DNA from 4 places in the Duganella zoogloeoides genome. Region 2 is predicted to be linked to each of the others. Evidence: predicted binding sites of a transcription regulator. Region 2 holds the regulator's gene; each other region holds the start of a gene.
The links. Region 2 encodes sigma-54, which starts transcription at its own class of promoters, with help from an activator protein. Its sites were predicted from a motif close to TGGCANGNAANCTGCTTT; they were not measured.

Region 1 (7,428 bases), 1.9 Mb from region 2:
TCGTAGCCCATGCCCAGGCCGTAGAGCAGGTGGCCGGCAGCCAGGTCCACGTTCGGTTTGCTGTAGGTGTAACCCCATACCGGATAGCTGACCGCCGCTTCCATGTACTTGCGGGCAGCGGCCAGGTAACGCTCGTCGCCCTCGATGCGGTAGGCCATAGCGGCGCCGGCGATGCCGATGGCCACCGTGTTCTGGGCGCGGCGCTTTTGCGCGGGCGAGGGCGCCGGGTCCTGCTTCATGGCCACCAGGCCGGACAGCGCCTGCTGCCACTCGGCCTTGTGGGTGGTGGCAGCCCGTTGTTTGAGGTCGGCCAGGCCGGCGCTGGTGATGAAGACGCGGGGATGGACGCCGCGCAGTTCGGTGCGCAGCGGCGCCGGGTGGGCCTGCATCAGTGCCTGCAGCGGGTGCGGGCCGCCCTTGGCCTTGCCCTGCCTGGGGCCAAGCGCTTCGCGCGCGTCCTGCGCCAGCAGGCTGCTTGACGAAAAAACGGGCAAAGCCAGGGCTGCGGCGCCCAGGAAACGGCGTCGTGTGATCGATGGATTCATGGGGATTCCCGGATTAATAGAGGGCGAGGCCGCCGTTGACCTGGATGATTTCACCGGCAAGGAAGGCGGCGCGGTCCGACGCCAGGAACACCACCACGTTGGCCACGTCGGCCGGTTGTCCTTCGCGCTTGGCCGGGGTGCGGTCGGCAATGGCGGCGCGGTTGGCAGGCGTGTTGAAGGTGTCGTGGAAGCGGGTGGCGATCAGGCCCGGCGCCACGCCGTTGACGCGGATGCCCAGCGGGCCGACTTCCTTGGCCAGCGCGCGGGTAAAGGTGGCCACGGCAGCCTTGGACGACGCGTAGTGCGCCGAACCGGGGCCGCCGCCGTCGAAGGCGGCCAGCGACGACATGGTGACGATGGTGCCGCCTTTGCGCGGCTCCATGCGCTTGAGCGCGGCCTGGCAGATCAGAAAGGTGCTGGTGAGGTTGAGGTTCATCGACTCGTTCCACAGCGACAGCGGCATGTCCACCACGCGGCAGCGCTGGATCAGGCCGCCGATGTTGGCAAACAGGGTGTCGATCTCGCCGATCGCGCTTTCCGCCTGGGCAAACACCTGCTCGGCCACGTCGGCGTCGGCAACGTCGGCGCGGATGGCGTGGGCCTGGCGGCCCAGGGAGCGGATTTGCGTGACCACCTGTTCGGCTTCTTCGGCGCTGCTCCAGTAGGTGAGCACCACGTCGGCGCCGGCCGCTGCCAGGGCCAGCGACGTGGCCTTGCCGATGCCCGAGGCGCCGCCCATGACGAGGGCTTTTTTGCCTTGCAGTTCAGTGCTTTGTTTGGTTTCCATGCTTGTCTCCGTATTTGTTGGTGGTTCAGGATTGCGGGGGTGTGGCGGTGGATGACCGGACGATCAGCTCCGGCGCGAACAGCGCGCCGTCGGCCGGTTCGTCCGGCGTCAGGATGCGTTGCAGCGCGGCGTCGGCCATGGCCTGGATCGGCTGGCGCAGCGTGGTCAGTGGCGGGTCGTGCGCGGCGCAGAAGAAAATATCGTCAATGCCGATCAGCGAGATATCGGCCGGGATGCGCCGTCCCAGCTGTTTCAGGCCCACGCCCACGCCGATGGCCATCATGTCGTTGATCGCTATGGCCGCCGTGGGCCGTGCCGACGACGTCACGATGCGAGACGCTGCGCTGCGCCCGAGTTCGAACAGCCGGGTGTCGCCGTGCAGGTCGGTGGGGCCGTCGGTGGCGTCGGCGATGATCAGCTCTCCCTTGACACCGGCGGCGGCCGCGGCCTGCTGGAAGCCGCGTATGCGTTCCTGGCGATTCAGGGTGTACGGCGGCGGCGTCACCAGCGCCACGGCGCGGTGGCCCAGCATGGCCAGGTGTTCGACCGCCAGCGTGGTGGCGGCGGCGTTGTCCATCGAGACGGTGGCGATGCGCTGGTGCGATTCGTCGCCGCGCTTGATGTCGAACGCCACCACCGGGCAGCGCGACGTCACCGCTTCCAGATGTTCGGTGTCGCTCAGGGCCGAGCCGGTGATGATGCCCTTGACGCCATACGCCAGCAGGTCGGCCATCACGGCGCGTTCGCGCTCGGGATCGCGGAAGGTACTGAAGGTCATCACGTGGCAGTGGTGGCGGGCGGCCGCCGCCTCCACCGCGCAAGCCAGCGCGCCGAAGAACTGGTTGGCCAGCGACGGCACCAGCAGGCCGACCATCGACGCCACGCCGGTTTTGAGCTGGCGGGCGGCGTTGTTGGGCCGGTAGCCCAGCTGCTCGATGGCCTGCTGGATCTTCGCTTGCGTATCCGGCCGCATTTGCCCCATGCGGTTGTTGAGGAAATTCGAGATGCTCGACGGGGAAACCCCCGCCAGGCGTGCCACATCCTGAATTTTAGGTTCGCTCATGGTGTCCTTGATTCTGGTAAGCGGCTGGTCAGAAATTGACGTCCAGCCGGGCGGTGTAATAGCGGAATGCGTCGCGCGCAGGTTGCCAGCCATACGAGCGAATGTCGGGGCCCGACGTCTGCTTGAAGTTCAGGAAGGTGCCGCCGTTGCCCACCGAGTAGTGGTGGTCGAACAGGTTTTTTACACCGACCGACAGCTTGTATTTTCCACCGCGGCCGGCGATCGAGGCGCCCAGGTCAACGATAGCATGGCCGGGCCGTTTCAGGCTCGGGTCCTGGCTGATCGCGCCCTGCACTTTGGACTGCGCGCGCACGTTGGCGTTGATCGCGGTCTTGAAGCTTTTGATCGGCAGCGTGTACTCGCCGCCCAGGTTGGTTTTCCACTTGGGCGAGTTGGGCATCAGGCCGCCGCTGGCGTCGCGCAGGAACGCGCCCGGCACCAGTTCGTTCGGCACGGTGCAGTCCTTGGCGCCGCTGTAGCACGGACCCTGGCGCCAGTTCACCACCGTGGCGCGGGTGAAGGCCAGGTTGGCCGACAACAGGAATTCGCGCGTGATCAGCGCAGTGGCGTCGGCCTCGAAACCCTGGGTCTGGATCTTCGGAATGCTGTACAACACGCTGGCCTGGCTGCCGTCCGAGAAGCGCTCGGTGGCCGACGTTTGATAGTCGCGGAATCGGGTCTTGAACACGGCCAGGTTGAGCGTGGCGCGGTTGTTCCACAGGTTGGCCTTGAAGCCGGCTTCGTAGCTGGTGGCTTCCTCGGGCGCCAGCGGCAGGCGCTTGAACACGTTGACGTTGTTGGCGCCGCTGGTCATGTCGTATGCCACGCCCTTGGTGCCGGTCGATGCGGTGCCGTACACCATGGTGTTGGGCGTGAGCTTGTAGCCGTAACCGAGTTTGCCGGTCACGTAGTTCTCGTGGTGCTTGGGCGCGTTGTAGTAGTTCTCGCCCGTGTGCACGTTGTTCGGCGCCGACGACAGCAGGCTGTCGATGGTGTGGAACATGTAGTCGTTCGATTCGCGCGTGAGCCGCACGCCGCCGGTGAACGTGTGTTTCGGGATGAAGTCCCAGCTGCCGTTGAAGTACAGCGCGCGGTTGAGCACCGACGACGACGTCTCGTAGTTGGTCCAGCTGGTCTCCTTGACGAACGGATTGCCGCGCCGGTAGGTGCGGTCGATGCTGGTGCGGGCGATCCACAGGCCGGCCAGGTAGCGGAAATTGCCGCTGTCCGGCGACGTCAGGCGGAACTCCTGGCTGGTCATCTTGGTGTCCATGGTGCCGTTGATCTCGGGCGACTCGTTGATGCCCGACGGTTTGCCGAAGTGGTCGAGCTGGTAGAACGTGGACACCAGGTCGATATTGTCGTTGTCGCGGAAGTCGTTGGACTTGTTGTTGTCCACCGACGTGATCGACGTCAGCGCGTGGCCGGCCATCGGTGAACTGTCGGGGAACAGGTAGTTCACGCGCACGCCGATGCCGCGATCGGTCGCTTCCAGCCCGGTGGGCGAGTCGTTGCGGATGGTGGTGTTGAACTGCGAGACGTTAATCCCGCGCAGCACCTCGGTGTTCGACAGCGCCTTGTAGTTCTTGTTGTACAGGTAGCCCACGCCCGGCCCGATCGAGTTGATGGCAGCGGTGTTCCCGGTGCGCAGCGCGTGGTCGTAGCGCGGCGCGAGCTGCACGTCGAGGTCCGGCGTGACCTGCCACTGCACCTTGGCGAAGAAAGTCTTGCCGCCGGAGCCGTTCTGCATGCTGTCGGTGGTGAGGTTGTAGAGCAGGCCCGGGAAATTGGTCTTGCTGGCGAATACCCGCACACCGACGGTGTCGGACATGCGCCCGCTCACGGACGTCTGCACGCGGTATTCGTCGTCGCTGCTGCGAAACAGCGACAGCTTGCCCTTCATCGGCCCCGCGCCGATGGGCTTGGTCGTGATCACGACCGCGCCGGCAATCGCGCTCTTGCCGAACATGGTGCTTTGCGGACCCTTGAGCACTTCCACCCGCGCGACATCCGACTGGTCGCGGAACGCCTGCTGCGCCTGGGCGTACGGCATGTCGTCGACGATGACGGCCACGTCGCCCTCGATGCCGATATTGTTGGACGTGGTGCCGATGCCGCGCATATTGATGCTGTTGGTGCCCACCTGGGTGCCGGTGGAAATGGTCAGGGCAGGGGAGAGGTTGACGATGTCGTCGAACTCGCGCACGTTGTTGCGCTCCAGCGTTTCGCCGGTCAGCACCGAGATCGATTGCGGCACGTCTTCGAGCTTTTCGATGCGGCGGTTGGCCGAGACGATTACCTGTTCCAGTTGCGGTGCGCCGGTCTGGGCGGCCTCCTGGGCCTGGGCCAGCGACGACATTTGCAGCAGCGCCAGGGCTGCAGCCATGGGCTTCATGTTGGGATAGCGCGGCAGCTGGCTGCCGGAATGTGTTGTGACCATCGGTTGTCTCCGTTGTGGTTTTTATAGTGGGCCTCTACTGCATCGATACACTAATGAGGCGATCTGTCCGGTCTGAGCCTTACTAAATCGATTTAGTGCAACGATTTAGTCAGGATATAGGAATCGATTTCGATGTCAACATTTATTTGCGGGCGTGAGAATTGCGCTACATTGGTGCAAATGCACCTTTACGGTGCGTGATGTTTCTAAAACCGCTATGAATAATCTTGGCAGGCTGGCACGCAGCTTGCATACGACACGACATTATTTATCAACGATTGCGCCATGCCAGATTGCACCTCACCGAGCGACCATACTGCCCGCCAAGCCGCCGCCTGGCAGGCCGGTCTCACGCTCGGTTTCGCGGACGACGGCGGCACCACGCGCCTGTTCAACAACCGCCACCACGGCCCGCTGCGCGTGCAAAAGGCGCTGTACCCGGAAGATGAAAAAGTCTGCCACGCCATCGTGGTCCATCCGCCGGGCGGCGTGGTGGGCGGCGACCAGCTGGCCATCGACATCGGCGTGGGCGACCACGCCCATGCCTGCATTACCACGCCCGGCGCGGCCAAGTGGTACCAGGCCAACGGCAAGCGCTCGCGCCAGACCGTGCACCTGCATGTGAACCAGCACGCCGCGCTGGAATGGCTGCCGCAGGAGACGATTTTCTTCGACACGGCCGACGTCATCCTCGACCAGCACGTGGAGCTGGCGCCTGGGGCCACCTACATCGGCTGCGAGATCCTGTGCATGGGCCGGCGCGGCTCGGGCGAAGTGTTCAACACCGGCACCATTACCCAGCGCAGCACCATCCGGCGCGAGGGCAAGCTGCTGTGGTGGGAGCAGGGCGCCATGCTGGGCGGGCGGCTCGACAGCCCGCTGGCGCTGGGCGGGCGCACCGTGTGCGCCACCCTGATCGCGGCGGGCAAGGCGCTGCCGGCGGCGCAGATGAACCAGCTGCTGGCCGATATCCGCGCCGACATTGCGGCGGACGGTGCGGCCGTTACTGCTGCCAACGGTGCGGCAAACGCTGCGGCCCACGGCTCGGCCGGCGCTGTGGTCAACGGTGGGCATGTGTTCGGCGTTACCCATACCAGGGGCGTGCTCGTGGCGCGCCACCTGGGCGACGACAGCGAGACCGCGCGCCGCCTGATGCTGGCGGTGTGGCGCCGCGTGCGCCCGCAATTGCTGGAGCGCGAAGCGGTCACGCCGCGCATCTGGCAAACCTGAACCGCCGACGAACAGAATACGAATATGACTGGAAGCACATGGAACTGACACCCAGAGAAAAAGACAAACTGCTGATCTTCACCGCCGGCATCGTGGCCGAGCGCCGCCTGGCGCGCGGATTGAAGCTCAATTATCCGGAAGCGGTGGCGTTGATCACTTGCGCCATCATGGAAGGCGCGCGCGACGGCAAGACCGTGGCGCAGCTGATGTCCGAGGGGCAGACCATCCTGTCGCGCAAGGATGTCATGGATGGCATCCCCGAGATGATCCCGGACATCCAGGTCGAAGCCACTTTCCCCGACGGCAGCAAGCTTGTCACCGTCCACAATCCCATACCCTGAACGAGGAGATCGCAATGATTCCCGGTGAATATCGACTCAAGGAAGGCGAGATCGGTCTCAACGAAGGCCGCGAGACCGCCACGGTGGTGGTGACCAACCAGGGCGACCGCCCGGTGCAGATCGGCTCGCACTTCCACTTTTTTGAAGTGAACACGGAGCTCAAGTTCGAGCGCTGGAAGGCTTACGGCAAGCGCCTCAACATCGCCGCCGGCACTGCGGTCCGGTTCGAGCCGGGCCAGCAACGCACGGTGGAACTGGTCACGCTGTCGGGCGACATGGAAGTCTATGGCTTCAGCGGCAAAGTCATGGGCAAGCTGGACCCGAATCCCCCCAAAGAATAAAAACTCAGCTAAAGGCAGACATGGCTACAATCTCGCGCCGCGCTTATTCGGAGATGTTCGGTCCCACCGTTGGTGACCGCATCCGTTTGGCCGACACCGAACTGTTTATCGAAATCGAACATGATTACGCCATCTACGGCGAAGAAGTGAAATTTGGCGGGGGCAAAGTGATCCGCGACGGCATGGGCCAGTCGCAGCGCTGCCGCACCGACCCGCTGGTGATGGATACCGTGATCACCAACGCCGTCATCATCGACCACTGGGGCATCGTCAAGGCCGACATCGGCCTGCGCGACGGCATGATCGCCGCCATCGGCAAGGCCGGCAACCCGGACATCCAGCCCGGCGTCACGATGATCATCGCCGCCGCCACCGAGATCATCGCCGGCGAAGGCAAGATCGTCACCGCTGGCGGGGTGGACACCCACATCCACTTCATCTGCCCGCAGCAGATCGAGGAAGCCTTGACGAGCGGCGTGACCACGATGATCGGCGGCGGCACCGGTCCCTCGGCCGGCACCTCGGCCACCACCTGCACCCCGGGCCCGTGGCATTTGCACTCGATGCTGCAGGCGGCCGATGCCTTTCCCATGAACCTCGGCTTCCTCGGCAAGGGCAATGTGAGCCTGCCCGCGCCGCTGGAAGAACAGGTGCGGGCCGGCGCCATCGGCCTGAAACTGC
Region 2 (7,428 bases):
CACATTGCCGCAGCGCGCGAGGTCGTGCGGCGGGCGCGGGCGCACGCGGTCAGGCAGCGCCGTGAAAATGGCGCAGCGGATGCGCGTGGTCCGGCCACGCGGGCGCCAAAATCTGCCTGACCATCTCGTCGGTTACATCGGCCAGCGCCGGCGGCGTCCAGCGCGGGGCGTGGTCCTTGTCGATCACCAGCGCGCGGATGCCTTCGATGACCTGGCCGTTTTCCAGCGTGCGGCGCACGGCCGCGCGTTCCATGCGCAGGCAGTCGGCCATGCTCATTGCCGCCCCCAGCTCCTGCAAGGCATGCGCCACGCACATCATCAGCGGTGAGCGCGTGGCCATGAGCGCCAGCGTCGCCCTGGCAAACTCGCTGTCGTCGTGTTGCAACGACGCGACAATGGCCGGCACCGGTCCCGCACCAAAATGACGGTCGATGGCGGCACGGTCGCGCTCAAGTGAACCTGGCCCGGCAGCGGCCTTGAACGGCGCGGCAAAGGCCGCAATCGCCGCCGGCAGGCCAGCACCGCCACCCGCATTCAAAACCGCTCCCAGCGCCGTTAAATTGGCCGCCGGCACGTAATGGTCGGCCAGTCCCGCATACAGCGCATCGGCCGCGCCGATGGTGGCGCCGGTGATACCCAGGTACAGTCCCAGCCGTCCCGGCAAGCGGGACAGGAAATAGCTGGCGCCCACGTCCGGGAACAGGCCGATATTGGTCTCCGGCATCGCCATCCTGGTGCGGTCGGTCACGATGCGTGTGCGGCTGTGAGGGCCGGCCTGCGCCACGCCCATGCCGCCGCCCATCACCACGCCGTCCATCAGCGCAATAAACGGTTTCGGGTAATGGTGGACCAGGTGGTTGAGCGCATATTCCTCGGTGAAGAAATCCTCGACCAGCGCGCTGCCCTGCTGCGGCGTGGCGCGGCCCAGGTCGTGGAAGAAGCGGATGTCGCCGCCGGCGCAAAACGCCTTGTCGCTGCTGCTGCGCACGACCACCGCCTGCACGGCGTCATCGTCGCGCCAGGCCAGCAGGGTGTGCGTGATGGCGCGCACCATGTCGAGCGACAGCGAGTTGAGCGCGCGCGGACGATCGAGCGTGATGACGCCGGTGCCGTCACTGACGGCAGTTAATACGTGTTCGCTCATGGCTGTCCTGTGGATTTGTTCGACGACGGAAAATGTTCTAGCGGGTTGGGCAAGGTTAAATCGCCGCCGAGGCGGGCCTGGAATTTTGCAGCGGCTGCTGGCGGGTGCCCCATGTGGCGCGCGTAGATCACGGCAAACGGCATGTCATTCACCGCTTCCTGCTTGAAACCGGTCGCCTGGTTCATGGCCGAAGGATTGCGCGCGGCGGCCAGCGTAAATGTCACCAACCGGTCCAGCATCGGCGACTGCAGGTCGAGGATGGACGCCATCATGGTCAGCGGCGCGGCAGCAAACGCGTGGTAGTGCAGCGCCTTGGCGCCGCGCGCCATCTCGGCCGGCAGCGCGCCGTCGGGTGCCACCTGGGCCATGGCGTTGTCGAACACGCCGTGGCCCCAAGTTAATAGACGCTGGTCGTGGGTGACGGCGCCGACGGCAGTCACTGCCAGCCCTTCCCAGTAGTAATGGTTGTTGCGCTTGCCCTTGCGGGTGTCGGCGTGGACCAGCGTGGCGTCGGCCAGCGTGGACAGCCACGCCTCGATCGCTTGCTTTTGCGCGGGCATGGCGGCTGCCTGCACGCGCGCATAGCTGAGCGCCAGTCCGCCCAGGGTCCACTTGCGCACGAAATACGCCTGTTCGCTCGACATCTTGCCCAGCATGGCCTGCTGGCCGGCCCAGCTGTCCAGCCAGTTCAAGGCGCAGGCGGCGTCTTGCGGCTTGCCGTTGGCCTGGTAGCGGCTGGCGTTGCGGGCGACGCCAGACAAGAATTGTTCGACCGGCTCGGTGCTGGCGATGTTTTTGGCGCGCCGCGCCGGGTCGATCACGGAATGGTTGGCGTCGTTGTAGTAGCTGTTGGCGTCGATGTCGATGACGGCGGCCGGCGCCGGCTGGCAGGTGGCGGCGACGGCGGAAGCAGCGGAGGCGGAAAGGAGAACGGTATAAACCAGATAAACAATTTTCATGTAGCTCCAAAAACAAGAAAGGGCGCCTTGTGCGCCCTTAGTTGGTGTGTCGCGCCGTTGTTAAAGGGCGGCGGCAGCTGGTTCGAAGTTATCCGGGAGATGCTTGATCGCATCGTGGCCGTGCTGTTGGACTTTGCCTTTGTACTTCATGACCTGGCGGTCCAGCTTGTCGATCAGGGTGTCGATCGCAGCGTACAGGTCTTGCGACAGGCTTTCCACGTAGACCGTTTTACCGGACAGGCGCAGATTGATTTCAGCCTTTTGGCGCTTGGTTTTCTCTTTAAGGTTATCTACGGTCAGAATGACAGCAATATCAATCACTTGATCAAAGTGCCGTGTCACGCGTTCGAGCTTGCTCTGCACGTATTCACGAATGGCGGCGGTCACTTCGAGATGATGTCCACTGATGGTGAGATTCATACACACTCCTAAAGATAAATGTCGCTGACGGTTCGTGCTTTACCCATTGTTGCCGAGTAAGCAGGAACCAGTGCACTACAAAGACTTGCGGAGACTGACTGGAGGGATTTTGAGGGCTTCGCGATATTTGGCAACAGTGCGTCGCGCAATCACCATGCCCTGTTCTCCCAGCATGTCCGCAATCTTACTGTCGGATAAAGGATTTTTAGGGTCTTCAGCTCCTGTCAGTTGCACGATCAGTGCCCGTATCGCCGTCGAACTGGCTTCACCTCCCGCTTCGGTGGCGACGTGGCTACCAAAAAAATATTTCAGCTCAAACATGCCGTGCGGCGTCAGCATGTATTTCTGAGTTGTTACCCGAGAAATGGTGCTCTCGTGTAAACCCAGTGTATCAGCAATTTCGCGAAGCACAAGGGGGCGCATGGCAACGGCGCCGTGCGAGAAAAAGTTCTTTTGTCGTTCTACTATCGCTTGCGCCACGCGCAGGATGGTGTCGAACCGCTGGCGCATATTCTTGATCAGCCACTTCGCTTCCTGCAGCTGCGCGCCCATGGCGCCCTCGCCTCCCTCGCCCTTCTTCTGCTTGAGCAGGTTGGCGTACATGGCGTTTACGCGCAGGCGCGGCATGACGTCGTTGTTCAGGCTGACCTGCCAGCCGGTGCGCGATTTTTTCACGATCACGTCCGGCACCACGTAGTCCGACACGTCGGACGCGAACGCCGCACCGGGGTGCGGATTGCACTGGCGGATCACGGTCTGTACTTCGCGCAAGTCTTCGTCGTCGCACAGCAGCGCTTTTTTCAGCTTGTTGAAATCGCGCTGGGCAAACCACGTCAGGTGCTTTTCGACGATGGCCACGGCCATCCGTCGCGTCACCAGCGCGATGCCGGGCAAGCGCTTGATTTGCAGCGCCAGGCACTCGGCCGCATTGCGCGCCCCCACGCCGGCCGGGTCGAAACTTTGCAGCAGCGACAATGCCGTTTGCAGCTCGTCGAGTTCGACTTCCAGTTCCTCCGGCAGGCGCGCGTGGATCTCGTCGAGCGCTTCTTCGAGGTAGCCGTTTTCGTCGAGCGCGTCGATGATCAGCTCGACCAGCGCGCGGTCGCGCAGCTCGAGCACGGTCACCCGCATCTGCTCCATCAGGTGTTCGCGCAGGGTGCAGTGGTGCGCTTCGATTTGCGGACGCGCGTCTTCGTCGTCGGGCGCCTTGCTGCGGCCGGCGTCGCTCCAGTCCATGTCCGCTTCGGCGGTGGTACTTTCGGTATCGGCGGCGGGGCCTTCGTAGGCGTCGGCCTCGCCGGCGGGCGCCGCTTCCTGCGGGCCCGATTCGGACGGCGCTTCGCCGGACGGCGCCTGCTGGCTGATGGCGCCGTCGGACAACAGCCGCAGCGAATGGTCGAGCGGGTCGTCTAACCGCTCGAGCAAGGGATTGTCGGTCAGGAGTTGTTCGAGTTCCTGGTGCAGCTCCAGCGTGGAGAGCTGCAGCAAGCGGATCGATTGCTGCAGTTGGGGCGTCAGCGCGAGATGCTGCGAGGTCCGCAGTTGCAACGACTGTTTCATGGATTACATTCGGAAGTGTTCACCCAGGTAGACGCGGCGGACCGACTCGTCGGCGATGATGTCGTCCGGACGGCCCGAAGCCAGCACCGAGCCCTGGTTGATGATATATGCGCGGTCGCAGATGCCCAGCGTCTCGCGCACATTGTGATCGGTAATGAGGACGCCGATTTGCCGCTCCTTGAGAAAGCGCACGATGCGCTGGATCTCGATCACGGCAATCGGGTCGACCCCGGCGAATGGTTCGTCGAGCAGCACGAAGCGCGGGTTGGTGGCCAGCGCACGGGCGATCTCCACCCGGCGGCGTTCGCCGCCGGAGAGCGAGAGCGCGGGGTTCTCGCGCAGCTTCTCGATTTGCAAATCGGCCAGCAGGGTATTGAGCCGTTCAGTAATGTCAGCCTTGGATAAAGGCTTGCCGTCCACTTTCTGGATTTCGAGGACAGCGCGAATATTTTCTTCCACCGTCAGTTTGCGGAACACCGACGCTTCCTGCGGCAGGTACGACAGGCCGAGCGAGGCGCGGCGGTGGATCGGCAGCGACGAGACGTCGACGCCGCCGATATCGATGGTGCCGGCGTCCGACGGTACCAGGCCGACGATCATGTAGAACGACGTGGTCTTGCCGGCGCCGTTGGGGCCGAGCAAACCCACCACTTCGCCGCAATCGACTTGCAGGGACACGTCGTGAACGACCTGGCGCTTGCCATAGCTTTTCTGCAGGCCGCGAACGATCAGGGTGCTACCGCAACTTGGTTCCATGTCATTTCCCCGCAGGCTGGGTGGCCGGCACCGGCTGCGCCGGCGCGATCGGCGGGCGCTTGGACGATGGCTGGATCACCATGGTGCCGCGGCCGGCGCCCGGTTTGCTCTCGCCGCTGCTGCTGTTCTTCACCGCGAACACTTCGCGGCGGCTGTCGTAGGATATGAACTCGCCATCGACCTGGCTGGTGACCTTGCCCGACTCGAGCTGCTTGATGCGGCCCTTGGAGATCAGCTTGACCAGCTCGGTCTTGTCGTCGTATTCGATGCGGTCGGCCTGGCCTTCCACCCACTTGTCGGTCTCGCCGTCGAGTTTCTGGCGGAACGTGGCCTGCACGCCGGGCGTGCCGGTGAGCACCACGAACTGGTAGCCCTCGGGGTCTTGCGTGACCACCGCCTTCGGCGAGGTCATGCGGATGGTGCCGCGCGTGAGGATGACATTGCCGGTGAAGGTCTTGATCTGCTTGACGTCATCGGAGTCGGCCTGGTCGAACGACACTTCGATCGGCTTGTTGGAGTCGGCTTTTTCGGCGCGCGCCGGAATGGTCAGTGCCGCCAGCAGCAGTGCTGCCGACCAGAAGGTGTGCTTGGTGATTGCTCTCATAATCTTCCTTTAGCGTGCCGCATGCGGCGGCACGGTGATCTTGCCGCGTCCGCCCAATTGGGTTTGCAGCGTTGCGTTGTTGGCGGTCATGCCGACACCCGTGGCCACCGTCTTGCCCAGGTGCAGTTCGACCGGTGCGACGGTTTCCATCCGTTGCTCGTCCGGGAACACGGTGAGCGTGGACGTGGTCAGGCTCATGGCCTGGCTTTTGCCACTGGCCGGGCGTACCACGCTGACGTTGCCGTCGAGCTTGACGCGCGAGTTGTCCTGATCGACGCGGGCGGTGTCGCCGCGCACCGTCATTGGCGGATGCTCGGCCGACAAGGTGTTGATATAGGGCTTGATGATGTCGGACGCTTCTTCGGCCGGCAGGTGGGTGAGCTTGTCGCCGGAAATGATATAGGCCGGCTTGCCGTCCTTGGTCATGCGCACCACGCTGAACCGGTCGATGATGTAATCGGGCTCGTTGCGGAACTTGTCCTGCGCCGTATCCTGGTTCGATTCGTTAATCAACTGCACCATCCAGCCGGTACCGACGGCCACGAATACGCCGATGACGACCATCCAGGTGAGCGACCAGCGGTGGGCGGTTCTTTTACGTACGTTAGGCATCAGATCACCTTGGCGCGTGTGAGGTCGTGGATGTGCAGCGCGCCGACCAGCTTGCCATCGGCGTCGGCCACCAGCACTTGGTTGATGCGGAACTGTTCCATGATTGCGACCGCATCGACCGCCAGCTGTTCCGGCGCGATGCTGCGCGGGTTGGCGTGCATGACGTCGCGGATCAGGACCTGGGTGAAGTCCTGCACCTTGTCGATCATGCGGCGCAGGTCGCCGTCGGTAAATACGCCGATCGGTCTGTCCTCGGCATCGACCACGGCGGTCATGCCCATGCCTTTTTTGGTCATTTCAAGCAGCGCGTCGGTGAGCTTGACGTCGGCACGCACCTTGGGCACATCGGCGCCGCTGCGCATGACGTCGCGCACGTGGGTGAGCAGGCGCCGGCCCAGCGCCCCGCCCGGATGCGACCGGGCAAAATCTTCTTCCCTGAAACCGCGCAGATCGAGCAAGGCCACTGCCAGCGCGTCGCCCAGCGCCAGCGTGACGGTGGTGGACGTGGTGGGCGCCAGGTTCATCGGGCACGCTTCCTTGGCCACCGCTACATTGAGGTGGACGTCGGCGATGCTGGCCAGGCTGGAGCCTGGTTTACCGGTGATGGCAATGACCTTGCTGCCCATGCGCTTGACCACCGGCAGGATGGTCATCAGCTCGGTACTTTCGCCCGAGTACGAAATGGCAATGAAAGCGTCGTCAGCAGTAACCATGCCGAGGTCGCCGTGCGCAGCCTCGGCCGGATGTACGAACATGGCGGGGGTGCCGGTGGAGGCGAACGTGGCTGCCATCTTGCGAGCGATGTGGCCGGACTTGCCGATACCGGACACCACCACCCTGCCCTTGCAATTAAACAACAGTTCAATCGCTTTGACGACGGTATGGTCGTCACCCAGGCGCAGCTCCAGCGCAGTAATGGCAGCAGCCTCGTTTTGCAACGTTTCACGGGCGAGCCGCAGCGCATGCGCCGCCATTTTTGCGTCAAAAGCTTTCAGCATTGTTTTTTCATGGGTTACACTCATACCCAAGTATAGCCGAATTAAGAAAGCAAAAAACTTGCCAGTCGAAACATTGTGCCTGCGTGGGGCGAAACCACTGAATAAAAAACTGACGGCTACGGCAACATGACGTTTTCCCCGCTCGAACTGACCCTGGTGTTGTTAGGCAGCGCCGTGCTGGGCGTGGTGGCCTTCCGCATGATGCATTTGCCGCCCATGCTCGGCTACCTGGCCGTCGGCATCCTGATCGGCCCCCACGCGCTCGGCTGGGCCATGGAAAGCGAAGCCACCCACGGCCTGGCCGAGTTCGGCGTGGTATTCCTGATGTTCTCGATCGGGCTCGAATTCTCGCTGCCCAAGCTGCTGGCGATGCGC
Region 3 (7,428 bases), 1.1 Mb from region 2:
CGATCAGGTTGAGCAGCGTCGATTTGCCGCAGCCCGAGTGGCCGATCAGGGTGATGAACTCGCCCTTGGCGACGGTGAGGTCGATCTCGCGCAGCGCGTGGAATACACCCTTCCTGGTGTGGAAGACCATCTCCACGCCCTCGATGTCGATGAATTTCGATTCGTCCATGGCCATGCTCCTTAGTTCGACACTTGTTCGTAGGTGAAAGCTCGGGCCAGCGCCATCAGGGCTTGTTCCAGCAGCAGGCCCACGAAGCCGATGGCCACGATGGCGATGATGATGTGCGGGACATTCAAATTGTTCCACTCGTCCCATACCCAGAAGCCGATGCCCACGCCGCCGGTCAGCATTTCGGCCGCGACGATCACCAGCCACGCGGTGCCGATCGACAGGCGCACGCCGGTCAGCACATACGGCAACGCCGATGGCAGCAAGATCTTGGTCAGGATCTTCCACTCCGACAGGTTCAGTACGCGCGCCACGTTCATATAGTCCTGCGGCACGCGCTGCACGCCGACGGCGGTGTTGATGATCATCGGCCAGATCGAGCAGATGAAGATCGACCAGATCGCAGCGGGGTTGGCCGACTGGAACACCAGCAGACCAATCGGCAGCCAGGCCAGCGGCGACACCGGTTTCAGCAAGCTGATAATGGGGCTGAACATGGCGCTGACAAACTTCACGCGGCCGATCACGAAGCCGAGCGGGATGCCGACCAGCGCAGCCAGGCCGAAGCCCACCGCCACCCGCTGCAAGGACGCCAGCAGGTTCCAGCCTATGCCCTGGTCATTCGGGCTGTTGCGATAGAACGGATCGGAGAACATTTTGACCGCTTCGTGGAATGTCACCAGCGGCGTCGGGAAGGTGGCGTTCTTGATGGTGATCAGCTGCCAGATCAGCACCAGCAAGGCGGCGCCCACCAATGGCGCGACGATTTTCATGGCGGTGGCCGAAAGCTGCTGGCGCACGCGCGCGCTGGAATTGGCGGCCAGCGCGCGGCGCGGGCGGCGCGCCGGCTTTCCAGCTTCGAGGACTTCGGTATCGAGCGGCTTGGCGCTGTCGGGTTGGAGCATGGCGTTCATGGCTTTCCTTCAAAGGACGATGAATCGGACTACTGCAACTTAAGCGCGGATCTTGAACGAGGCGGCAAACGCCTTCGGGTTCGAGCCATCCCACACTGCGCCATCCACCAGCTTGGACGTGCGCAGCGGGCTTTTCGGCACCGGTGTCTTGGTCATCGCCGCCGCATCCTTGTACAGGTCGATCTGGTTGACCGACTTGGCCACGGCCAGGTAGTCCGGGTCGTCCTTGAGCAGGCCCCAGCGGCGGTGCTGGGTCATGAACCACATGCCGTCCGACAGGTAAGGGAAGTTCACCAGGCCGTCGTTGTAGAACTTCATGTGATTGGCGTCGTCCCAGGTCTTGCCCAGGCCATTCTGGTAGCGGCCCAGGATGCGCTGGTCGATCGCGTCCTTGCTGGTGTTGACATACGACTTGTCGGCGATCACTTCGGCCATCTTGTTCTTGTTGGCCAGCGATGCGTCGATCCATTTACCCGCATCCAGGATGGCGGCCATCATGGCGCGGCAGGTGTTCGGATATTTTTTGGCGAATTCCAGGGTGGAGCCCAGCACTTTTTCCGGGTGGTCCTTCCAGATGTCCTGGGTGGTGGTGGCGGTGATGCCGATGCCGTCCATGATGGCGCGGTGGTTCCACGGTTCGCCCACGCAGAAGCCGTCCATATTACCGACGCGCATATTGGCCACCATCTGCGGCGGCGGCACCGTGATCACTTTGGCGTCCTTCATCGGGTTGATGCCGTTGGCGGCCATCCAGTAGTACAGCCACATGGCGTGGGTGCCGGTCGGGAAGGTCTGGGCGAACGTGTACTCGCGCTTGTCAGTGCGCATCAGCTTGGCCAAGCTGGCGCCATCGACGGCGCCCTTGTCGGCCAGCTTTTTCGACAGCGTGATGGCCTGGCCATTGTTGTTCAGGCCCATCAGCACCGCCATGTCCTTCTTCTGTCCACCAATGCCCATCTGTACGCCGTACAGCAGGCCGTACAGCACGTGGGCGGCATCGAGGTCGCCATTGGACAGCTTGTCGCGCACGCCGGCCCACGAGGCCTCCTTGCTCAGCACGAACTTGACGCCATACTTCTTGTCGAACCCCAGCACCGACGCCATCACCACCGACGCGCAGTCGGTCAGTGGAATAAAGCCGATCTTGACTTCTTCCTTCTCCGGTTTATCGGAACCTGCCGCCCACACACCACCAGTTGCCAAACCCAACATGCTTCCTCCTGCGACCAGACTTGCGCCATGAATGATTTTCCTGCGCGTGACATTAACGTCGGCCGGGGTCGGTGGCAAGGCGTTGTCGGCGATATTTGGTGTTTCTTTCATGGCGTTCCCTTAGTAGTCAGCAAAACCGTTGGACCAAAAAAAACGCCTACCCCCGCGAACGCATTCGCGTGATGGTAGACGTCGTTGTCTTGTGACCCTCACCGCCGTTGGCGAGGTTCAGCAGCGCAGCGTTGCGCTTGGTTTAAGACTATGCAATGTCTGTGCCAGCGGGCTGTCACAGGGGGAAGGTAAGGGAATTGACGACAATGCACCGCACCCGCGCACCGTTGGTGAGCACGCGCCTCATTTTGGACGCGAAAAACAAAATAAAGATTATCCGAGCAGGTCTTCGACATCCAGAATACGCTGCGCGACTTCCGAGAGCTTGAGGTTCTTGCTCATGGCCATGCTGCGCAGCTTCTGGTACGCCTGCTCTTCGCTGAAATGTTGGCGCTCCATCAAGAGCCCCTTGGCGCGCTCGATGATCTTGCGCTCGGCCAGCTTGCTCTTGGTGTCGGACAGTTCGTCGAGCAGTTTCTGCTCGCGCTTGAACCGCGCCAACGCCACGTTGAGCACCGGCTTGATGCGGTCGCTCTGCAGTCCGGCCACGATGTACGCCGACACGCCGGCCGCGACGGCCGCTTCCATGCTGGCCGTGTCTTCACTTTCGGTAAACATCACGATGGGGCGGCGCTCGTCGCGGGTGGCGATGACGATGTGCTCGAGCACGTCGCGCGCATCGGACTCGGCATCGACGATGATCATGTCCGGCTGTAACTGGGCTATGCGGTCGGGCAAATACATGTCCGGCGGCAGCGAGGCAACGATGTCGTAACCGGCCTCGAGCAGCCCAAGCCGCAGTATCCGCGCCCGTTCGACCTGGGCGTGCATGGCCTCGTCGTCCTCGCTCCCGGGATGGATGAGGGCGTTGACGACAACAATGCGCAGGTTACGCGTGGTCATGGGAGGTGGCAGCGGGTTGGTCCTGGGCTGTAAGGCAAGCAAGAACCAAACCAGTCGTTTTGATGTGCATGCGCAGATTCTAAGGCACAACACCAAATTTTTGCCAGTTTATCGGGGCTTCTGTCGATTTAATGCCACCGGGTACCTCATTCCCACCCTAGCGCTGCATTCCCCAGCGCAGCACCGTGATGCGTTCGAGCGGCCGGAACACGGCGTTTTCGATCAGCAGCCCGATCAGGATCACGGCAGCCAGGCCGGCAAACACCTTGTCGGTATACAGCTCGTTGCGGTTCTGGAAGATGTACCAGCCCAGGCCGCCCTGCCCCGACGTGGTGCCGAAGACCAGTTCGGCCGCGATCAGGGTGCGCCAGGCAAACGCCCAGCCGATCTTCAGGCCCGACAGTATCGATGGCAGCGCTGCCGGCACCAGGATGTGCAGTACCAGCCGCAGCCCGCTCAAGCCGTAATTGCGGCCGGCCATGCGCAGCGTTTCGGGCACGCTCTGGAAGCCGGCGTATGCGCCCAGCGCCAGCGGCCACAGTACCGCGTGCACGATCACGAAGATCAGGCTGCCCTTGCCCAGGCCGAACCACAGCAGCGCCAGCGGCAGCAAGGCAATCGCCGGCAGCGGGTTGAACATCGACGTCAGCGTTTCGAGCAGGTCGCGGCCCACGCGGGTGGACGCGGCCAGCGCGGTCAGTACGAAGGCGGCCAGTACGCCGGCGGCGTAACCCTGGACCAGCACGGCCAGCGACGTGCGGATACGGTCGAGCAGTTCACCGCTGGCGATGCCGTCAAAAAAGGCGCTGGCCGTTTGCAGGAAGCTCGGCAGCAGCAGGTCATTGTGCTGCCAGCGCGCGATGGCCTCCCACAGCACGGCCAGTGCGGCGAGGATCAACGTCTTGCGCAGCCAGGTTTGCTGGCGCAGGCGGCGCACCAATGGCGCAGGGCCGGGGGCGATGCGCAGTGTGGCGGCGGCGGGGGTATATTCGTACTCCTGGCGGATCGGGGGTTCGAGACTAAGGCTCATCAGGCTTTCTCCGCAATCCGGGATACGTTCCCATCGGCCCGCGCCCCCGCCCCGTCATCCTCGCGAAGGCGGGGATCCATAGACCGCGTGATGGGATACTCAGCATGGATCCCCGCGTGCGCGAGGATGACGTTGGAAATGACGGGGCTGGTATTGATGGTGGCGGCTTCGGGCGCGCCTGATGCATCCTCCACCCCGCCAAACAATAAACCGTGAATACGCTGCGTCGCCGCCTGGAACTCCACGCTGCCCGCGCTGGCCAGCCCGAACTGGTGGCTGTTCAACTCCGCTCTTACCTGCCCCGGGTGCGGCGACAGCAGCAGGATGCGGTTACCGACCACCAGCGCCTCCTCGATCGAGTGCGTGACAAACAGCAGCGTAAAGCGCAGCTCTTCCCACAGCCGCCCCAGCTCTTCCTGCATATTGCGCCGCGTGAGCGCGTCGAGCGCGGCAAACGGTTCGTCCATCAGCAGGATATCGGGCTGCATCGCCAGCGCGCGGGCGATGGCCACCCGCTGCTTCATGCCGCCCGACAGCGTGTGCGGATGGGCGTTCTCGAAACCGGCCAGGCCCACCTTGGCGATCCAGTGCCGCGCGCGTTCTTCGGCCTGGTGGCGGTTCAGACGTTTTGTCATCAACAGCGGGAACATCACGTTTTCGCGCACTGTTTTCCACGGCGGCAGCTGGTCGAATTCCTGGAACACCACCATGCGGTCCGGTCCCGGCCCGGTCACTTCACGGCCGTCGATGCTGATGGCGCCGCCGGCTGGCTTGATGAAGCCGGCCGCCGCCTTCAACAGCGACGACTTGCCGCAGCCCGAAGGCCCCAGCAGCACGAAGCGGTCGCCGCGATACACATCGAAGCTCACCTCGTGGGTGGCGCACACGGCGCCGTATTCGAGGCTGACATTTTCCGCCCGCAGCAGTGGCGCCGGCGGTGGTGCGGCGCGAACGATCTGGAACGCCATGTCAGCCACCCTTGGTAATCACGGGGTCTTCGAAGAAGTAGTCGCGCCAGCTGGCCGGCTGCTTCTTGATCGCGCCCACGCGGTACAGGAACTGCGCCAGGCCCAGGGTGTTTTGCGGCTCCACGCTGAATTTCACTTCCGGATTCTTAAACACTTTCAGCACCAGCGCGCGGTCGATCTTGCTCTTGGTCACGCGCAGGAACGCATCGGTCGCGCCTTCCGGATTGGTGCTCGCGTACTGCGCGGCTTCGGCCAGCGCGGCGGTAAAGGCCCGGTAGGTTTTCGGATTCTCGTTGCGGAATTTTTCGGTGGCGTACAACACGGTGGCCGAGCTGGGGCCGCCCAGCACGTCGTAGGAATTGAGCACGATGTGGGCATTCGGATTGCCGGCCAGTTCCTGCTCCTGGAACGGCGGGTTGCCGAAGTGGGCGTTGATCTCGGTGCCGCCCGCGATCAACGCGGCGGCGGCATCCGGGTGCGGCAGGGTTTGGGTAAACTTGTCGAGCCGCGCGAATTCCTTCTCGCCCCATTGCTTGGCCGCCGCGTATTGCAGGATGCGCGACTGCACCGACACGGTAACCGCAGGCAGCGCGATGCGGTCCTTCTCGGTAAAGTCGGCGATGGTTTTGACCTTGGGATTGGTGCTCACCAGGTAGTACGGAAAACTGCCGAGCGACGCCACGCCTTTTACGTTCTGGCGTCCCGCCGTGCGGTCCCAGATGGTCAAGAGCGGCCCCACGCCGGCACCGGCGATATCGACGGCGCCCGACAACAAGGCATCGTTGACGGCTGCGCCGCCGGACAGCTGTTTCCACTCCACCTTGATCTCGAGGCCGTTTTTCTTGCCGTGTTTTTCGATCAGCTTCTGGTCCTCGGCGACGTTGAGCAGCGCATACACCACGCCGAACTGGCGCGCGATGCTGATGGTCCCTTCGGCATGGGCGGGGGCGGCGGCGGCAAAGCCCAGCAGCAGGCTGGCGGCGATGGTACGTTTGAACAGAGTGGTCATGGTGGTCCCGTGGTCAAAAAGTCTCAAAAAGGCACATCGCCTTCGATGGTGGTGCGATACAGTTTGCGGCGCAGGTGGTCGGGCGTGCCGGCCGCCAGGTGCATCAGCGAGCGGTTGTCCCAGAACACCATGTCGTGCGGCGCCCAGCGGTGGCGATACACGTGCTCCGGGCGCACGCTGTGGGCGAACAGTTCTGCCAGCAGCGCGCGGCTCTCGTCGTCCGGTATGCCGACGATGCGCGTGGTGAAATGCTCGCTCACAAACAGCGCCTGGCGCCCCGTCTCCGGGTGCGTGCGCACCACCGGGTGGACCACCGGCTGCACTTCGTCGATCTGCGCTGGCGTGAGCGCCGGGCGCCACGGGTTGCGGCGGCGCAGTTCCTCGTATTGCACCAGGTAGCTATGCTCGGCGCGCGCCCCGCGCACGGCGTGGCGCAAGGCGGCCGGCAGCGTATCCCACGCCAGGTGCATATTGGCGAACAAGGTGTCGCCCCCCTCGGCCGGCAGCTCCTGCGCGTGCAGCATCGAGCCCAGGCTGGGCTTGTCCTTGTACGACAGGTCGGAATGCCAGAAATGGCCGGCATCACCGAGGCCGATCGGCTGGCCGTTCTCGATGATGTTGGAAATGACCAGCACTTCCGGGTTGGACGGCAGCTGGAAGTTGCGCAGCACATGGATTTGCAGCGGCCCGAAACGGCGGCTGAAATCGACCTGCTGCTGCGGCGTGATGCGCTGGTCGCGGAACACCAGCAAGTGGTGATCGAGGTGCGCCTGGTGGATGCGCTGGAAATCGCGCGCAGGCAGCGGATGATGCAAATCGAGGCCGAGGATCTCCGCACCCAAAGGCGCATCGAACACTTCGACCTCGAACATAGCTTGGAGAACGGCAGACATGGCACAGCTCCGAAATCAGTGTGCCACCAGTCTAGACCGCGTTCCTTATTTGTAAAACGAAGCTTATCGGCTAACGATATAAGAAAGCTTTATACGGCAACCGTCTCGTACCGCGCCAGCGACTGCTCCACGCGCGGCGCCAGTTCAGCCAGCGAGGACACGCTCATGCCCAGCTCCTGCAGCTTGCCGTCCTGGATGCCGTACACCCAGCCGTGCACC
Region 4 (7,428 bases), 1.3 Mb from region 2:
GCCACGTAGTCGAAGATGCCCTGGCCACCGAGCGATGGCGCAGCGAACACGCCGGTCAGGATGGCGCCCAGGATGCCGCCCACGCCGTGCACGCCGAACACGTCCAGCGAGTCGTCGGCGCCCAGCAGGCGTTTCAGGCCATTCACGCCCCACAGGCAGATCACGCCAGCGAGCAGACCCATGATCAGCGCGCCCATTGGACCGACGAAGCCGCAAGCCGGGGTAATCGCGACCAGGCCCGCTACCGCACCCGAAGCGCCACCTAACATCGATGGTTTACCTTTGAAGATCCATTCAGCGAAGACCCACGACACGGTCGCAGCTGCAGTGGCCAGCAAGGTGTTGATGAAGGCCAGGGCCGAGATGTCGCCAGCTTCCAGCGGCGAACCGGCGTTGAAACCGAACCAGCCGACCCACAGCAGCGAAGCGCCGATCATGGTCATGGTCACCGAGTGCGGCGCCATCGATTCGCGGCCGTAGCCGACGCGTTTGCCGATCACGTAAGCACCGACCAGGCCGGCCACAGCGGCGTTGATGTGCACCACGGTACCGCCAGCGGTGTCGAGCGCGCCGTGCTGGAACAGGTAGCCGGCTTTGGCGGTTTCGGTCGCCAGGGTAGCGGCATCCTTGATCGCGTCAGGACCGGTCCAGAACCAGACCATGTGGGCGATAGGCAGGTACGAGAAGGTGAACCAGATCACCACGACCAGCAGGACGGCGGTGAACTTGGCGCGTTCGGCAAATGCACCGACGATCAGTGCGCAGGTAATCGCTGCGAACGTGGCCTGGAAGGCAACGAACATGAACTCCGGAATCACCACGCCTTTGCTGAAGGTGGCAGCGTAGGCGAAGGTGCCCTTGACCGGATCGTAGATATTGTTGAGGAAGGTGCGGTCATGCAGGTTGCCGAAGAATGCATTGCCTTCGGTAAACGCCAGCGAGTAACCGTAGATACACCACAGCACGACGATCACGGCAAAGATCATGAAGACCTGCATCAGGATCGACAGCATATTCTTGGAACGGACCAGGCCGCCGTAGAACAGGGCCAGGCCAGGAATCGTCATCATGATCACCAGCAGCGTGGCCACCATCATCCAGGCGTTGTCGCCCTTTTGCGGGGTGGGCGCGGCGGCAGGAGCGGTTTCAGCCACGGCGGCGGTGGCCGCCGCAGGCGCAGCGGCGGGTGCAGCGGCAGCTTCCGGTGCAGCGGCGGTGGCGGCGGCCACCGGCGCATCAGCCGGCTTGGCATCTTGCGCATGGACAGGTGCGGCAAGAGCGAACAGCAGAGATACCCCAGCTAGCAACGTTGTTATAGTTTTCTTCATCTAAATCCCCTTAAAGAGCTTCGTTGCCGGTTTCGCCGGTACGAATGCGGATCACCTGTTCCAGGTTGTACACAAAGATCTTGCCATCACCGATTTTGCCGGTGCGGGCTGCGCCTTCGATCGCTTCGATCGCCTGTTCGACGATGCTGTCATCGACGGCCGCTTCGATCTTGGTCTTCGGCAGGAAGTCCACGACGTATTCGGCGCCGCGATAGAGCTCGGTGTGCCCTTTTTGGCGGCCGAAACCCTTCACCTCGGTCACCGTGATGCCCTGCACATTGATCGCCGACAGGGCTTCGCGGACTTCATCGAGCTTGAACGGCTTGATAATGGCGGTAATCATTTTCATGAGAGCCTCGCTTAGAAAGTTTTGGAAATAGTCACAACCGCGCCCGATTTACCGAGGTTTTTGCCGTTGCGGCCGACGTATGCATCGGTATTGGTCTTGATGCCGGCAACCGACACCGAGAACACGCCGAAGTCCTTGGTCACGCCGACCTTGTAGTCGCTATAGCTGACCGGGCCGTTGTTCTTGACGTTCTGGTGGCCGGCATGGAGATTGAGCACATAGCCGTCATAGACGTCGTAGTTGAACTGGCCGTCGAGGTAGCCGCTGTTTTTGCTGTCGGCGGTACCGAACAGGTTGCTGGTCGAGTGCGAGTATTTGAGCGAGAACGGACCGGCGCTCACCTGGGCGTACAATTCGAAAGTGTTGGCGTTGGTGCTCAGCTTGTTCGAAGGGTAGGCGTAGTACAGCGCGCCGACGTCGTAGGCAAAGGTATCAGTGATCTGGCCGCGTTTGCCGGCATAGACGTCGAATTCATACGATGCATCGCCGCCGCCGTCCTTGATCCACTTGATATTGGTGGCCCAGGCCCCTACATATACACCGGTGGGGTTGTTGACATAGTCAACACCGCCCTGCACGGCTGGTTGCAGACGGGTTTGCGAAATGCCGCGGTAACGGTAATCGCTGACAACGGCGACGTTATAGGTAATCTGGTTGTCTGGTACGGCCTCGGCAGCGGGTTGCGCTTCCTGGGCCTGCGCTTGAGCGCTCATGGTGGCGAATGCCAAAGTCAACGCTGCTGCTGTCAGGGTTCGGGTCAGGCTTTTGTTTTGGCTCTTCATCATTTTGTCCTTGTAGTTATCGAAACTGAATACAGATACTAGGTGCGATGCGGGTAAAATCCTTGTGAAGCGAAGCGTTAAGCATTCCCTGGCTTCTATAGCAGAATGCGTGCCAGCTAACGTTGCCTGGTAGATAGCAGTAGTTGCCTGCTTTGTCATGGGCGACAGGGCGCCGGCTCTGACAAAAGTGATAATTTGGAAGGAAAGTTGGCCGCGCTGTTTGAATTTGCACCACACCGATACACGGACGCACTTCAATGGTGCATCCGTCCAGCCACCAGATCAAGGAATATTATGGATATGAATACTTTTTTTAACGACTTGCAGAACAAGATCTCCAAGGCCGTCGAAAATTCGCCCGCCAAGGACATCGAGAAGAACGTCAAGTCCATGATGACCCAGGGCTTCTCCAAGCTCGACCTGGTTACCCGCGAAGAGTTCGATATTCAGACCCAGGTGCTGGCCAAAACCCGCGCCAAGCTGGAAGCCCTGGAAACGCGCCTGGCGGCGCTCGAGGCGAAAGCCGCACCGGTGCAGCCGGCTGCGGTGGCACCTGAACCGAAAGTGGAGATCGCCAAAGGCGAGGTGCTGTAAGCAAGCTGCCGGCGGGTAATCTGCCGGCGCATTGTTGAGATTATTTGCCGACGCGGAAGTAGTCGGCATCGAGATACGCCGGGGCGCCGCTGGCTCCCGGCGCCTGCGTTGCCAGCAAGCCCACTTGCGCCCCCACCCAGCGTCCCACACTGGCCGTGAACGGCTGCCCCGCCAGCGTGTACTGCTTGCCGTCCATACTGTAAGAGAAGCGCACCACCGCGCCGTCGCTCACTTGCGCCCGCAGGTAGAGCGCTTGTTTATCCGCATGTTTGTCCGCGCCCTGGTCCAGCGGCCTTAGCACTTGCACCTGCTCCTTGCAGGCGGCAGCAGGTTCTGCGCAGGTGGCCAGCACCAGCTCCCTGCCATTTTTGCCCTGCTGCACGCCGATCCACGCGTATTGAATCCCCAGCACCACCAGGCCCGCGCGGCTCAGGTCGCCCTGCACGGCGATACGGGTATCGACCGTGAAGGCCGGCGCCGGGAATTTTTGCGTCAGCACCGAAGGCACGTCGCGCACGCTGCCACCCACCGGCGCCGCCTGCGCGTGCAATCGCAAACTGCCCTGCTTGGCGTTGAGTTCATACCAGCCCGGCGCCTCGTTGGCGTTCCACTGCCATTGCTGCCCCAATTTGGCGGCATTGAATTCGTCGCCCGCCGGTGGCGCCTTGATGCCGCTGTCCTTGCCGGCCGGCTTGTCGTGCATCAGTACCGGCTCTCCCGTGCCCTTGCCGGCCTTGTCCTCGCCGATCACCGGCCAGCCGTCGTGCCAGCGCATCGGCTGCAAATGGACGATGCGGCCATACGCGCGCTTGTCCTGGAAGTGATAGAACCAGGCGCGCCCTTTCAGATCATCGACCCACGCGCCCTGGTGCGGGCCGTTGGTGGTGGAGCCGCCCTGCGCCATCACGATGCGGTCCTGGTACGGCCCGGCGATGGTACGCGAGCGGAATACCGACTGCCAGCCGTGTTCCACGCCACCGGCCGGCGCGAAGATATAGTAGTAGCCGTCTTTCTTGTAAAACTTCGGGCCTTCGAGCGTGGTGTAGCCACCGAGCTTGTTGCCGTCGATGATGTCTTTACCGCGCTGGTCGAGCAGCGTACGCGCCTCGGGATCCATCTCGCGCAAGGTCAGGATGTTGTTGAAACCGGCACGGCTCTTGGCCCACGCGTGCACCAGGTACGCCTTGCCGTCGTCGTCCCACAGCGGCGACGGATCGATGATGCCTTTGCCGGCCAACAGCAGGTGTGGCTCGCTCCACGGTCCGGCAAAGCTGGTGGCGGTGATCACGTACACGCCGAAATCGGGATCGGGATAAAAGATCCAGAATTTGCCGGCGTGATGGCGCAGCGACGGCGCCCACACGCCCTTGCCCGGCTGCGGCGTGGCGAATGCCTGCGCCGGCACCAGCTTGGGCAGCGCATGGCCCACCAGTTCCCAGTTGACCATGTCGGTCGATTGCAGCAGCGGCAGTCCCGGCGCGTTGCTGAAGCTCGACGCGGTCATGTAGAACGTGGTGCCGACGCGGATGGCGTCGGGATCGGAATAGTCGGCGTACAGGATCGGGTTCTGGTAGCGTCCGTTGCCGAGGTCGGCTACCCACGGGCCGCCCGGTTGTGCGGGAGTTTGAGCAGTCGTCCACGGCGCGCTGCACACCAGCGCCAGCGCGACGGCGGTTTTCATTATTTTCATTTTGTTTCCTGCGGTTTGGCAGCAAGCGGCGCGATGGTAAAGCTGTAGCTGGCCGGTTCAAGCTTGATGCGGTACTTGACGTGGGCGCGGCCGGTGAGGTTCCAGCCGGTGTCGCCGCCCACGCCGCTCTGGGCCAGGTCGATCAGCAGCGAGCCGGCGCCGTGCGGCGCGATCTCCGAGCTTTTCCAGGCACCGCGCGGGCGCAGGTACAGGTCTTCGTACGGAAACGCCAGCGCGTTGACCGACAACGGCGCGGTACCCTTGACGGTGATGCCGCTGCCCTGGGAGTTGAACAGAGACAGCCAGCGCACGCCGGTCTTGTTGCCGCTTTCCTGCGGACGGCTATAGCCATGGTACTGGTCCGCCACCTTGCCGGTGTAGCGGCCGATGGCGTAGCCGGTGGCACGGTCGGCATACGATTCCTGCGGTCCGCGGCCGTACCATGCGATGGTGTCGAGCGTGTTGTCGTTGTCGAAGCGCAGGCCCAGGCGCAGCGGATCGGGCAAGTCGTCGCGCAGCGGCGTAAACGTCGCCGCCACACCGAGCGCGCCATCGGCATCAAGGGTATACGTCGTTTGCCAATGGGCGGCGCCGGCGCCAAAGCTATACAAGACTTTTACCCGGTTGCCGTCCAGTGTGACCGAGCGCACGTGGCGCTGTTCCGAGAACGTCTTCCAGACCTGGTGCGTCTTGTCCACGCCCGCGCCTTCGTCGTTGTCGATCAGCCCGCGCCAGAAGTTCGGTGCGCCGCCCTTGAGCACGGTCTTGCCGTTTACCGCGTAGTCCACCAGGCCGGTCTTCGCATCGAGCCGCAAGACGGCCGGGCCGCCAGCGAGGCGGATGTCGTCGCCCGCGCGCGTTGGCTGCACCGCTTTGGCCGTCGCCGCCGGAGTGGAAGCTGGCACCGTGACGAACTGCGACCAGCCCACCACCGTGCCGGCCGCCACGCCCTTGACCGAACCGGTGCGTGCTTTGGCGCGCAAGGTCACCAGTTGTTCGCCGCCGGTCGAACGCAGCTTGGGCAGCCTGACTTCCACCTGGCGGCTCGCGCCTGCAGCGACGGCCGGCACGGTCAGCGCACCGCGCGTGACCTCGTTGCCGTCGTTGGTGAGCACCCAGTCGAAATCGAGGTCGGACGTATCGCGGAAGTCGTAGCGGTTGACCACCGTGACCTTGCCGGACCTCGGATCGCCCTCGAACACCAGCGGCGAATACACTTTTTGCACTTCGTAGTATTCGGGATCGGGCGTACGGTCCGAGCGCACCACGCCGTCTCCCACCACGCTGTTGTCGCCTACCTTGGGATTGACGTCGAAGCCGGACGCCCAGTAGCGGCGGCCCTTGTCGTCGGTGGCAAACACGGTCTGGTCCACCCAGTCCCAGATAAAGCCGCCCTGCAGTTTTTTATGGGCGCGGATGACCTGCCAGTAGTCTTCCATGTTACCGAGCGAATTACCCATCGCGTGCACGTATTCGCACTGGATCATCGGCTGGGTGAAGCGCGGATCGACCGCATAGTCGACCATCTTTTCGATGTCGTCGTACATCGGCGCATAGATGTCCACGTAGGCGTTGGGCTTGTGGGTTTCGCCGATGGTGCCGTAGCCCAGGTAGCTGACCAGGCGGGTGGGATCGTTGGCGCGGATCCACTGCGCCGCGTGTTCGAAATTGGGCCCGGTGCCGGCCTCGTTCCCCAGCGACCAGAAGATGATCGACGGCGCGTTCTTGTCGCGTTGGACCATGCGCGAGACGCGGTCGAGATGAGCCGCGCGCCACTGCGGCTTGTACCCGAGCTGCACCTGTTCGCGGTAGCCGGGCACCTTCGAGTGGTCACCCAAATGCATGTAGGCGTGCGATTCGATATTGGCTTCGTCCATCACGTACAGGCCGTATTCGTCGGCCAGGTCGTACCAGCGCGGATCGTTCGGATAATGCGAGGTGCGCACGGCGTTCACGTTCGCCTGCTTCATCATCTCCACGTCCTTGCGCATCAGGTCCAGCGACATCAAGCGATACGTGACCGGATCGTGCTCGTGGCGGTTGGCGCCCTTGATCATGATGCGCTTGCCGTTGACGCGTACTTCGCCATCTTTCATCTCCACCGTGCGGAAGCCGATGCGGCGCGACGTGGCCGATACGAGCTTGCCGTCGGCATCCAGGTATTCGATCAGCATGCGGTACAGGTTGGGCGTCTCGGCCGACCAGGCACGCACCTTGGGCAGCACGCTATCGATGGTGGCGGCACTGCCGTCGATCTTCGCCTTGCGGGAAAATACTTCGCGCTCGCCGTCGAACAGCGTGACCGCTATTTCGCCTGCCGCCGATGCGCCGGCCAATTCCGCTTTGAGCTTGAACACGCCATCGGTGTAGTGTTTGTCGAGCAGTGCAGTGACGGTGTAGTCGCGCAGCCAGGCTTTCGGTTCGGCATACAGGTACACGCTGCGCTCGATACCGGACAGGCGCCAGAAGTCCTGGTCCTCCAGGTACGAGGCGTCGGCCCAACGATAGACTTCGAGCGCGATATTGTTCTTGCCCGGTTTGAGGTAGCGATTGAGCTTGAATTCGGCGGGCAGCTTGGAGTCCTCCGAGTAGCCCACCTTCTCGCCGTTGACCCATATGTAATAAGCGGAACCGGCCGCGCCCACGTGCAGGAACACTTCGCGCCCTTCCCAGCCAGCGGGCACC

Region 1: SR858_RS15410 (urease accessory protein UreD) is a predicted target of sigma-54. The motif match lies at 5,072-5,089, and genes of this name have one in related genera.
Region 3: SR858_RS01040 (ANTAR domain-containing response regulator) is a predicted target of sigma-54. The motif match lies at 3,345-3,362, and genes of this name have one in related genera.
Region 4: SR858_RS02025 (TorF family putative porin) is a predicted target of sigma-54. The motif match lies at 2,557-2,574, and genes of this name have one in related genera.

Annotation. Positions count from the first base shown of each region.
Region 1 covers NZ_CP140152.1:3,492,280-3,499,707, reverse strand. Annotated here, with positions in the region: gene SR858_RS15430 (DUF4962 domain-containing protein) at 1-545, opposite strand, end outside; gene SR858_RS15425 (SDR family NAD(P)-dependent oxidoreductase) at 559-1,332, opposite strand; gene SR858_RS15420 (LacI family DNA-binding transcriptional regulator) at 1,358-2,395, opposite strand; gene SR858_RS15415 (TonB-dependent receptor) at 2,424-4,835, opposite strand; gene SR858_RS15410 (urease accessory protein UreD) at 5,121-6,065, shown strand; gene SR858_RS15405 (urease subunit gamma) at 6,104-6,406, shown strand; gene SR858_RS15400 (urease subunit beta) at 6,421-6,747, shown strand; gene ureC (urease subunit alpha) at 6,768-7,428, shown strand, end outside.
Region 2 covers NZ_CP140152.1:5,434,298-5,441,725, forward strand. Annotated here, with positions in the region: gene SR858_RS23870 (hypothetical protein) at 1-120, shown strand, start outside; gene SR858_RS23875 (enoyl-CoA hydratase/isomerase family protein) at 50-1,144, opposite strand; gene SR858_RS23880 (alginate lyase family protein) at 1,141-2,103, opposite strand; gene hpf (ribosome hibernation-promoting factor, HPF/YfiA family) at 2,164-2,523, opposite strand; gene SR858_RS23890 (RNA polymerase factor sigma-54) at 2,599-4,083, opposite strand; gene lptB (LPS export ABC transporter ATP-binding protein) at 4,087-4,839, opposite strand; gene lptA (lipopolysaccharide transport periplasmic protein LptA) at 4,841-5,443, opposite strand; gene lptC (LPS export ABC transporter periplasmic protein LptC) at 5,453-6,055, opposite strand; gene SR858_RS23910 (KpsF/GutQ family sugar-phosphate isomerase) at 6,055-7,053, opposite strand; gene SR858_RS23915 (monovalent cation:proton antiporter family protein) at 7,180-7,428, shown strand, end outside.
Region 3 covers NZ_CP140152.1:218,936-226,363, reverse strand. Annotated here, with positions in the region: gene SR858_RS01055 (ABC transporter ATP-binding protein) at 1-169, opposite strand, end outside; gene ntrB (nitrate ABC transporter permease) at 181-1,083, opposite strand; gene SR858_RS01045 (CmpA/NrtA family ABC transporter substrate-binding protein) at 1,123-2,406, opposite strand; gene SR858_RS01040 (ANTAR domain-containing response regulator) at 2,680-3,309, opposite strand; gene SR858_RS01035 (ABC transporter permease) at 3,467-4,339, opposite strand; gene SR858_RS01030 (ABC transporter ATP-binding protein) at 4,339-5,307, opposite strand; gene SR858_RS01025 (ABC transporter substrate-binding protein) at 5,309-6,316, opposite strand; gene SR858_RS01020 (TauD/TfdA dioxygenase family protein) at 6,340-7,209, opposite strand; gene can (carbonate dehydratase) at 7,299-7,428, opposite strand, start outside.
Region 4 covers NZ_CP140152.1:445,506-452,933, reverse strand. Annotated here, with positions in the region: gene SR858_RS02035 (ammonium transporter) at 1-1,328, opposite strand, end outside; gene SR858_RS02030 (P-II family nitrogen regulator) at 1,339-1,677, opposite strand; gene SR858_RS02025 (TorF family putative porin) at 1,689-2,459, opposite strand; gene SR858_RS02020 (accessory factor UbiK family protein) at 2,754-3,053, shown strand; gene SR858_RS02015 (glycoside hydrolase family 43 protein) at 3,094-4,743, opposite strand; gene SR858_RS02010 (glycoside hydrolase family 2 TIM barrel-domain containing protein) at 4,740-7,428, opposite strand, start outside.